2 regions of the Asticcacaulis excentricus CB 48 genome follow, and region 1 is predicted to be linked to the other one. Evidence: riboswitches for the same ligand, from Rfam matches in the RefSeq annotation. Region 1 holds a riboswitch; the other holds the start of a gene.
The links. Region 1 has a riboswitch for cobalamin ahead of ASTEX_RS03145 (DUF1852 domain-containing protein). Riboswitches for the same ligand answer to the same signal wherever they lie in the genome.

Region 1 (5,025 bases):
GATTGACGATCAGGTGCGTGACTATCTGCGCGAAGTACGTCCGCGGCTGGGCCGCCGTATCGCTAAGGCGGTCAATGAGGTGGCGCGCACCATCGCCATCTATGATCGCGCCTATCACGCGCTGACTCAGGGGCAAAACCCCGGCCCCTTCCGTCAGTTTCTGCTTCAGGGGCCGAAGCTGTTTTTCGAACTGGGCGAAACCATCGGGATACTGGGGCACATCTCGTCCTTCTGGACCTATCGCATGATGTCGAGCTTGGCCGCCCAACGGCTGACCGCGCTGGAATATGCCGACGTGCTGATGGATTTTGACGACAGCCTGATGATTTTAGGACCTGACGACGAGGATTAACCGTCTTCGTTCACACCCTATTGGAACCTGTCTTTTAGGCTCCGGGTTCATTCCCGTCCCCAGGTGTCTAACGGATAGTCATGGTTTCAACGGCCCGCCGAAATTACAAGATGACCCGCGGCCCGGATCAGGCGAACCGCGTCATCCGCGAATACCGCAATCTGGCCAATCTGGGTCAAACGGCCGCCTCAACGCGCGTACTTAACCTGTCGCGGGTCTACCGCCTGCATCACAAAGATGAGGACTATGGGGACAATCCCTTCTTTCAGTCCTCACTTCTCAACCGATGCATCATCCTCAAACACACCCTGCGTCTCAACGAGCGGCACTTTTATCACGGCACCCGTCGCACCGTGACCAAGATCATCTTGCCGTATGATCATTTTGATCTGCGTCTGGGGGCGTCCAGCATCTTCATCAACCAGATTGGTTTCGAGCAACTGGCGCGGGATTATCTGTCGATCAGCGATTTCGACAAGAATCCCGACATAAAAATCCTGCGCCGTCTGGATCAGTTGCCGTCGCTCGACCCGTTTCTCGTGCGTGAAACTCTGGCGCGCAACGGCCATCGTCCGGCGGGTATCTATCTGCGCCTGTCGCCCGCCGATCTGTCGCGAATGATGCAGTTTACTTCCAGCGAAATTGAGCGGCTGGTCAATACGGCGCTGGGCGATCACTATGTCGGGGCCTCGATGAAGCTCGGCAACAAAATCCTCTCCGATCAGCTTGATCGCGAACTGTGGCCGCTGAAAGAGACGTTCCGCATGTCCGATACGGAATTCGCCGAAGGTGTCTTCGCCTGGCGCGGTTTCCTCTATTACAAGTGGCGTTACCTTGAGCTTCAGGACCGCCTGCGCGAGGTCCTCGCCGGGATCGGCACCTATCAGCCCTTCGGCGTCAGCGACGAACGCGTAACGGACTACATCCTCAGCGCCCGGCTGCGTCTGGCACGCGGCATGGCGCGTGCGCTCAATCAGGCCTATGACGTGCTGAAAATCTACGATATGGCCTATGCCGATCTGGTCAGCCACAACAAGCCAGGGCCGTTCAAGCGCTTCCTGCTCAATGGCTCCGGCCTCTTCACCGAACTGGGTGAGATTATCGGTACGCTGGACCATATCGCGGCCTTCTGGAGCTTCCGTATGAACCGCGCCATTCAGTCGGGCAAGCCGATGAAGCCGGTTGAATATGCTGATGTGCTGATGGACTTTGAAAGCGGGCTTAACTACCTGTTCGAGGATCGCCCCAGCTTCAGCGTGACGACCTCGGGGTTTCTGCGCGCCAGTATCCCAGCGGGGTAAACGAGGCTCTGTAAAGGGGCACAAAAGGCGATGGCGAGAGCTTACGCCTTTTAATTTGAGAAGAATATAAGCATATAAAGATATGTTTATATGATTATTGACTCCGTCGCTTTGCCCGTCTAATGTCCGGCTGTCAGCGGTCCGCGCCTCTCATGAGGCGTGGCTAAGAGGGAAGCCGGTCCAAACCCGGTGCTGCCCCCGCAACTGTAGGCGGTGAGTGTCGATCCGAAAGACCATTAGGGTGCGCCCTGAGAAGGTGGCTCGAAACCGTGACCCGCAAGCCAGGAGACCTGCCACTGACCGCATCTGTCATCCCGGGCGGAGGGCCACGGGCATGAGTCCTTTGCCCTGCGGCCTGACGCGGGATCGCGGACCTGTGCCCAAAGCGCTCCCCCACAGTAACGGGGAATACCGTGTCACACTCTTCGCCAGTCGCGCCGCTCTCAGACTTCGATTTTACCCTGCGGCGCCTTCGCTTCAATGAGCACTACACGCCGTCGCAAACCACGCGCCTAACCACCAATTTCGCCAATCTGGCCAGAGGCGATACCCGCCAGCAAAACCTGCGCAACGCTTTGCGCATGATCGATAATCGCTTCAACGCGCTGGCCCATTGGGATAACCCGAACGCTGACCGTTACGCCATCGAACTCGATATCATTTCGGTCGAGATAGACCTGCCGGATCGGGCGACCAATGACCGTTTTCCGTTGCTCGAAATCCTAAACACGACCATTCTTGATCGTCACACCTCCTCAAGCATCGCAGGCATGACGGGCAACAACCTGTCGTCCTTTGTGCGCGACTACGATTTCAGCGTCGTGCTGCCCGCGCACAACCGGGACCGCCCTGACTTCAGCCTGCCGCCCAACTTCGGAGACCTGCACGGCCACCTGTTTCTCAGCTTCGTTCGGTCGCCAACTTATAAGGCGCAGTTTCACAAGCCGCCCGTCATCTGCCTGAGCGTCGCCAACAGTAAGACCTATAGGCGGACGAACACGTACCACCCGATACTGGGCGTTGAATACGAGCAAAACGACGAGTCGCTGACGGATATATATTTCCGGAAAATGGGATTAACGGTGCGCTTCTTCATGCCGCCGGGCAGCGTCGCGCCGCTGGCCTTCTATTTCTTCGGCGACCTGCTCTCTGACTACACGTCTCTGGAACTGATCAGCACGATCAGCACCATGGAGAGCTTTCAGAAGATCTATCGCCCGGAAATCTACAACGCGAATGCGGCCGCCGGTGCGGTCTATCAGCCTAGCCTGCAACACCCCGACTATTCGCTGACCCAGGTGGTCTATGACCGCGAAGAACGCAGCCGTCTGGCCGTCGAACAGGGGCGCTTTGCCGAGGCGCACTTCATCACCCCGTACCGCACCCTGCTTGAGCAGTGGTCCGCACATTACGCTTGACTCGTGAGGTAATTCTGATGGCTTTACTCCTTCCCCCGTCCACCGCCGGCAGTCTGCCGAAACCGTCTTGGCTGGCCGAGCCGCAAACCCTTTGGTCGCCATGGAAACTGCAAGCTGAGGCCCTGAGCGAGGGCAAGCGAGACGCCCTGCGTCTGGCGCTGGATGATCAGATTCAGGCGGGTATTGAAATCGTCAGCGACGGCGAACAGACGCGTCAGCACTTTGTCACTACCTTCATCGAACACCTCGACGGCGTCGATTTCTCAAAGCGCGAAACCGTCCGTATCCGTGACCGTTACGAAGCCAGCGTGCCGACGGTGTTGGGGGCGGTCTCACGCCCCCGACCGGTCTTTGTCGAAGACGCCCGATTCCTGCGTCAGCAGACGAAACAGCCCATCAAATGGGCGTTGCCGGGGCCGATGACCATGGTCGATACCCTGTTTGACGCCCACTACAAGAGCCGCGAAAAACTGGCCTGGGCGTTTGCTGAAATACTCAATCAGGAGGCCAGAGAGCTGGAGGCTGCGGGTGTTGATATTATCCAGTTCGATGAGCCCGCTTTCAATGTCTTCTTCAATGAGGTCAATGACTGGGGCGTGGCGGCGCTCGAAAAGGCTGCCGAGGGCCTAAGGTGTGAGACGGCCGTGCACATCTGCTACGGCTACGGCATCAAAGCCAATGCCGAATGGAAAAAGACGCTGGGGTCGCAGTGGCGGCAGTATGAAGAGGCCTTTCCCAAACTGCAAACCTCCAGCCTCGATATCATTTCGCTGGAATGTCACAATTCGCGCGTGCCGATGGAGCTTATCGAGTTGATACGCGGCAAGAAGGTGATGGTCGGGGCCATTGATGTGGCCAGTTCTGTCATCGAGACGCCTGAAGAGGTGGCCGACACCTTGCGCAAGGCCTTGCAATTTGTCGATGCCGACAAGCTCTATCCCTGCACCAATTGCGGTATGGCCCCTCTGCCGCGCGACGTCGCTACGGGTAAGCTGCGGGCGCTGGGGGCCGGGGCGGCAATCGTGCGCAGGGAGCTTATGGCCTAACCAAAACTCGCGCTGAGGACAAAGGCGGTGGTGGCCACGACCAGCACCGCCAGAAGCGCGCCTGCCCGTGCATAGTCGGTGAAGCGATAGCCGCCCGGTGCCATGACCAGCAAATTGTTCTGATGCCCGATGGGAGTCAGGAAGTCTGACGAGGTGCCGACCAGAACGGCCAGCAGTAGGGCGTCGGGTGACACATGGAGTATTTGCGCCAGCTGAATGGCCAGCGGGCCCATGATCAGCGCCGTGGCGACATTGTTGAGCAGGATGGTCAGGAACAGGGTGAGGCCGCAAACCGCCGCGATGCAGGCGATCAGGGGCGCGCCCTTAAGCCCGCCCGCCAATGCATCAGCGACCATTTTCGCCGCACCTGAGGTTTCAAAGCTCTGCCCCACCGGGATCATGGCCGCCAGCAGGACGATCACGCTCCAGTCGATGGACTTATAGATTTCCGGGGCGGGGATTAGCCGCAGGGCCGCCATGGCCGCCGCCGCTGCGAGAAAGGTCAGAGCGGGGGAGACGTCGAACAGCACGGTCACCGCGATGGCCAGAACGAAGATGCCGACCGTCTGGATCGCCGCGCGGATATTAACGGGGGCGGTGTCGGCACGATCGATTTCCAGCAGGCGTTGTTGCGTGCCAAATCGCGCAATATCAGCGGCCTGACCGCGGATAAATAACTGATCGCCGCCTTGCAGGATGATGCCCCCGAGCGGCTGTTTCAGGCGCGCGGCGCGTGGTCCGCCGGCCGTGACATTCAGCGCGCCGCCGCTGCGGTGAGTGATGGCATCGTAGCGTTCACCGATAATGGGGGAACCGTGCGCCACGACCATGTGTGCTGTCACCTCGTGCTCGGCCGGCAGGGGCGCGGCGGTCTTGACGTCCAGACTGTCAGCCACGTCTCCGGGCAT
Region 2 (5,025 bases), 1.1 Mb from region 1:
ACAGACGGTGTGGGTTGGTGGAATGAACGGTCTGTGGATGTTTCTGCTGTCTGGCGGCGCTGTAATCGTTGGTCTTATGGCAAACATCTGGGTTGCCGCCGTTGGTGTGATTTTGAATCTGGCGCTGAGATATCTGTTTGGCGATGTGGACCTAATTTGGGACGCAGTGGCTTTTGCCGCAGGCCTGTGCCTCTTTTTTATAGGTTCCAGCTATCGTTGCCCGCGCTGTGAACTGTCTCTGATCAAGAATACGTGGAACCGCTGGTCAACGGCCAGCATACCCAACCATTGTACGGTCTGCGGTCGAACCCGTGCGGATGTCCGTCCTTTTCAATATGCCCTGTGCCCTGAGCCGTGGGACGGGCAATATCACGACGAGGGGGGCGGACCGTTCCCGACAGACCTCGATGTGGCCGATATGGCACTCTATCACGCTCAGAAACGCTACAAGAAGAAACAGTTCAAAAAGGCCCGACGTTAGCTGCCGGGCCTTTCTTTCAGTCAATATTTAGCGCGCAGGCCCAGCCACAGTCGGCGACCGACGGAGCCGTAGTTGGCGGCGGTCTCATAGTCTTCGTCCGTAGCGTTTTCGACGCGCGCGACCAGCGTCATCGTTTCATTCAGCGCATAGCTGGCGCGCAGATCGAGCAGTGTGTAGGCGTTTAGTCGACGGGTATTGTAGATATTCTCGAACGACTTACCCGCATAGCGTAGCGAGGCCCCCAGTTCGAGGGCGTCCGTTGCCTGCCATTCAATGCTGGCATTGGCCAGATGACGGGGTGCACGGCCCAGATCGTTGCGGAAGGTCGCGCTGCTCGGGGCATCGTCGCGGGCGACGATGTGGCTGTAGTTGCCCGACAGGCGCACGTTCGCTGTCAGATTCGTCTCGCCATCCAATTCGATACCATAGGCCTTGGTGCGGGCGATATTGCCATAGAGGAAGGACGACATGTCATAGTCGATCTGATTGTCGGTCTTACGCCCGAACAGCGACACGCCGAGACGGCTGTCGTTGGTACCGTGATAATCGACGCCGACGTCGAGATTGGTCGCTTCCTCGGGCTTGAGCTTGAGATTGCCTGACCAGCCGTCATAGAGCTGATACAGGCTGGGGGACTTGAAACCCTGACCGAGGCTGCTGCGCAGTACCAAAGACGGCGACAGAGCGTAGGCGATGGCTACCTGAGCGATGGAGTTGCCCCCAAAGACCGAATGATCATCATAGCGCAGGCTGGCGTTCACTGTCAGGGCCTGCGTCACCTCCTGACGCAGTTGCGCAAACAGGCCATTGAGGGTGACGCGCTTGTTTAGACCAGAGGCAATAGCTTGCGAGCGCTCGCTCGACGCGCCGAAGACGAGTTTGGACGACTCCGACAGGGCCAGAGCTCCGGTGTAATCGAAGCTGGTCTGACGCCCTTCGAACGGATAGGTGGTGGCATTTGCGAGGTCAGAGGTGGAACGCTTCGTCGTGCTGTAGCTGAGGGTGAAGGTCTGCTTCAGCGCGCTGCCAAAGGCTTGCGTGTAATAGCCGAGGCTGGCCAGATTTTCGTTCTGAAAACCGGTGTCTCGGGTATCGGCCAGTTGGAACGCCGCATTATAGCCGTCGAAATCGTACTCGCTTTCGGTGCGGGCCAGACGGGCGCGCAGGCCTGATGTGTCGCTCAAGGCGTAGTGCAGATAGGTGTTGAGGTGCTTCTGCGTAAAGCCGTCCTTTTCCGCCGCTCCGCGCAGCGACGACACGCCGTCATCGTCGATATACGACGCCGCTAGACGCCAACTCAAAGGGCCCGTCTTGCCGCCGATACCGGCCTTGCCTACAACGTATTCATCCAGGCCTTCGATGGAGCCTTGCGCCTCAAAAGGGGCCTGGGGCATGCGGGTCGTCACCGACACCACACCGCCGATGGCCTGAGAGCCCCACAGGGTCGACAGCGGGCCGCGCAGGATTTCCACACGCACGGCATCGTTAAGCGCCAGCAATCCGAGGTTTAGCCCGCCTCCTATCATCGACGGGTCGCCCAGCTTCACGCCATCGACGATAAACAGGCTGCGGTCGCTTTCGGCGCCGCGAAAGCGTGCCGTGCCGGCCTGACCGTGACCGCCGGTCTGAGCGATAGAGACGGACGGGGTGAGGGCGATCAGGTCTTTAAGAAAGACCAATTGACTGCGTTCTATGGCGGCGGCATCAAACGTGCTGACACTCTGCCCCACCTTTGACAAGGCCACGGGTTCGCGGGTCAGGGTGACGACCACCTCTTGCGGGGCGTCTTCGGCCAGCGCAGGCGAGGTGAGGAAGGCGGCAAACGCGACGCCGCAAAAGAAGGTTTTCAAGATCTTATGCCTATTCACAACAGGACGAGCGCCCCGGACGGACCGGCGCGCACAACGAATCGTCTCTGAGGAAGGCCTTTGTCAGAGCGCATTTCGATTGCATCGAAACCATGCTCTAGATTTTGGTTAAAGCGCTTTTTCATCCGAAAAGTGCGTCACACTTTCGGCAAGCGCTCAAAGGCTTATCCGCTCTTGTGGCACACCCCGACCACGCGAAGGACGACAGCAGGGGCAGGTCTCCTGACTCGCGTCTCAGGCGCGTTTCGCCGCCTTCCCGGTACAAAGACAACCAGTGGCATATGGCGGAACACTCGACGCTTACAGTTGCGGGGACAGCGCAGGCCTTGCACCTGCTTCCCTTTTAAGCCGCATCTCTGCGGCACCGTCTGCACAGTGTCGGGGTAGGGGAGCAGGACGAGAAGGTCAAGCGCGGGGCGCGTGTATAAAGGCAAGTGTGGCGCTTAGGACGCGGTATCTGTGCCTAACAAGACCCGCAGCACCGACTTGGCCGTGTCGAAGGGGGCCGGGTTGCGCGTCGCCTGAGCGGCGACAACCGCGCCATTGAACAGCACCATCGCCTGATCGGTCAGAGCGTCGGGGTTTGCATGGCCGGAAAGGGCGCTCAGTTCACGGACGAGGGCGTGCATATCGGCGAACATGGCTGTGGCGGCGGCCTCAATTTCCGGCTGACGGCCGCCAAATTCCTGACGCGCCGAGATGGCCAGACAACCACGGAAACAACCTCTGGCAAACAGGCTCTGGCGCAGATCGAACAGGGCCATCAGGCGCCCCTTCGGATCGGGGCTCAGCGCTTCGACCCCGGCGCGCAGTTGCGGAAGGGATTGTTCGCGGTAGTGATCGACCAGTTCGGCGATCAGCGCCTCCTTGGACGGGAAGTATTTATACAGGGTGCGTTTGGAAATGCCGGTATCGGCCATCAGCGTATCGACGCCCAGACCGAAGCCGTGATCATAGAACAGCTCAAAAGCGTGGTTGATAATATCCTGTTTTTTTTGCGGTTTGGTCATGAGAGGGCTTTTAACAGCAAGGGGCGGGAAGCTTGTGGAGTGGCCGGTGAGCAAAAATTATAGCCTGCCGGCTTGCAAAAGTAAACAGATCGGTTTACATCGGCGACATGTAAACAGATCTGTTTACTTTTTAAGCATGAAACCTAGGAGCCTGTTATGTCCCTCTCCAACCAAGTCATTCTCGTTACCGGTGCCAATCGCGGCATTGGTGCCGCCACGGTGCGCGCACTGCTCACCCACGACGTCAAAAAGGTCTATGCCGCGGCGCGTAACCCCGCCTCTCTGCCGGATTTTGCGGACCCGCGTGTCGTGCCGCTGGCGCTTGATATTACCAATGAAGCTCAAGTGACCGCTGTCGCCGAAGCGGCGGGGGATGTCGATATTGTGGTCAACAATGCCGGAACGGCGGTGTTTTCGGACGTGCTTAACAGCCCGCTGGACGTGGTCGCTGCCGATTTCGACACCAACCTCTATGGGACACTGCGGGTCATGCGCGCGTTTGCGCCGAAGCTGGTTGCCAAGGGCTCAGGTACGATTGCCAATGTCATAAGCGTCGTGGGCCTTGTCGCCGCTGCGTCTTTGGGCGGCTATTCGGCGTCCAAGGCGGCATTGTTGTCGGTCACGCAGTCGGCGCGGGCGGGCCTGAAAGGCACGGGCGTCAAGGTGCTGGGTATATTCCCCGGTCCAATCGACACCGATCTGGCGCGCGATATTCCTATGCAAAAGGCAACGCCGGAAACCGCGGCCAAACGCATAGTTGAGGGTCTGCAAGCGGGTGAGGAATATATCTTCACTGACCCGGTGGCGGATCATATCGGCGATACGTGGCGTACCAATGCACCGGCTCTTGAGGCGGCAATGGCCGGAGCGGAGTAACAGATAAGCCCTTCCTCGGAAGGGCTTTTTTATCTACGATTGAGTCGATAAGGGAGAGCTAAATGAAGATGTTTGGCGGGGTTCTTCTGGCTGTGTGCGGCCTCGGAGGATGCGAGAAAGCGGTCAAATACCCTGAGATTAGCCCGATGTCTCCTGAGGTAGCTAAGCGATGCGACTACCTCGCTATTGGGGCGCGAGCTATAGAGGCTCAAGTACCGGGATATAAGGCTGCTCATGTCGAGGAGCGATTGGTAGTGGAGCCCAGAAAGGATAAGGTTGATGTCTATTACCAGCTGCCCAACTTTTCCGTGGGGGGCTCAGGACATGCGATCATTGATCCTACGGATTGCACGGTGGTTAAGGTGTTCTTTGACGAATGATCAAAACGCATACACCTTCGACGGGCGCAGAAAGACCGTGTCGTTCAGGCGTAGGTCAGAGGCCTCTGAGTCGTGAGCGTGCTGGGTTTCGAACACCTGACCTGTCGCGCTTTGTAGTTCCAGACGCAGATTGGCCCCGGCGGGCAGGAGGGACAGCACTTTGGCTTCAAAGCCTGGCCCCTCGCGATGCAGATGCGTATCGAAGGGGCGGAAACGCACGGTCTGCGCGCCTCTGAGAGACCTCGGGCTGACGACCGGAGCGCTGAAGCCGCCGAAATCGGCCACGCCTTCCGACAGGCTGGCCGGCACCTGATTCGACGTGCCCAGAAAATCGAAGACAAAGGCCGACTGCGGATGGCGATAAAGCTCCAGCGGCTCGCCAATCTGTTCGATCTGGCCGTCTTTCAGCA

Region 2: another riboswitch for cobalamin. It lies ahead of ASTEX_RS08270 (TonB-dependent receptor plug domain-containing protein); the one in region 1 lies ahead of ASTEX_RS03145 (DUF1852 domain-containing protein).

What each region holds. Positions count from the first base shown of each region.
Region 1 is NC_014816.1:671,981-677,005, forward strand. It holds gene ASTEX_RS03135 (hypothetical protein) at 1-352, shown strand, start outside; gene ASTEX_RS03140 (hypothetical protein) at 463-1,653, shown strand; cobalamin riboswitch at 1,774-1,965, shown strand; gene ASTEX_RS03145 (DUF1852 domain-containing protein) at 2,067-3,071, shown strand; gene ASTEX_RS03150 (methionine synthase) at 3,089-4,117, shown strand; gene ASTEX_RS03155 (SLC13 family permease) at 4,114-5,025, opposite strand, start outside.
Region 2 is NC_014816.1:1,790,040-1,795,064, reverse strand. It holds gene ASTEX_RS08275 (hypothetical protein) at 1-481, shown strand, start outside; gene ASTEX_RS08270 (TonB-dependent receptor plug domain-containing protein) at 502-2,331, opposite strand; cobalamin riboswitch at 2,545-2,733, opposite strand; gene ASTEX_RS08265 (TetR/AcrR family transcriptional regulator) at 2,793-3,359, opposite strand; gene ASTEX_RS08260 (SDR family NAD(P)-dependent oxidoreductase) at 3,516-4,235, shown strand; gene ASTEX_RS08255 (hypothetical protein) at 4,298-4,615, shown strand; gene ASTEX_RS08250 (sulfate/molybdate ABC transporter ATP-binding protein) at 4,616-5,025, opposite strand, start outside.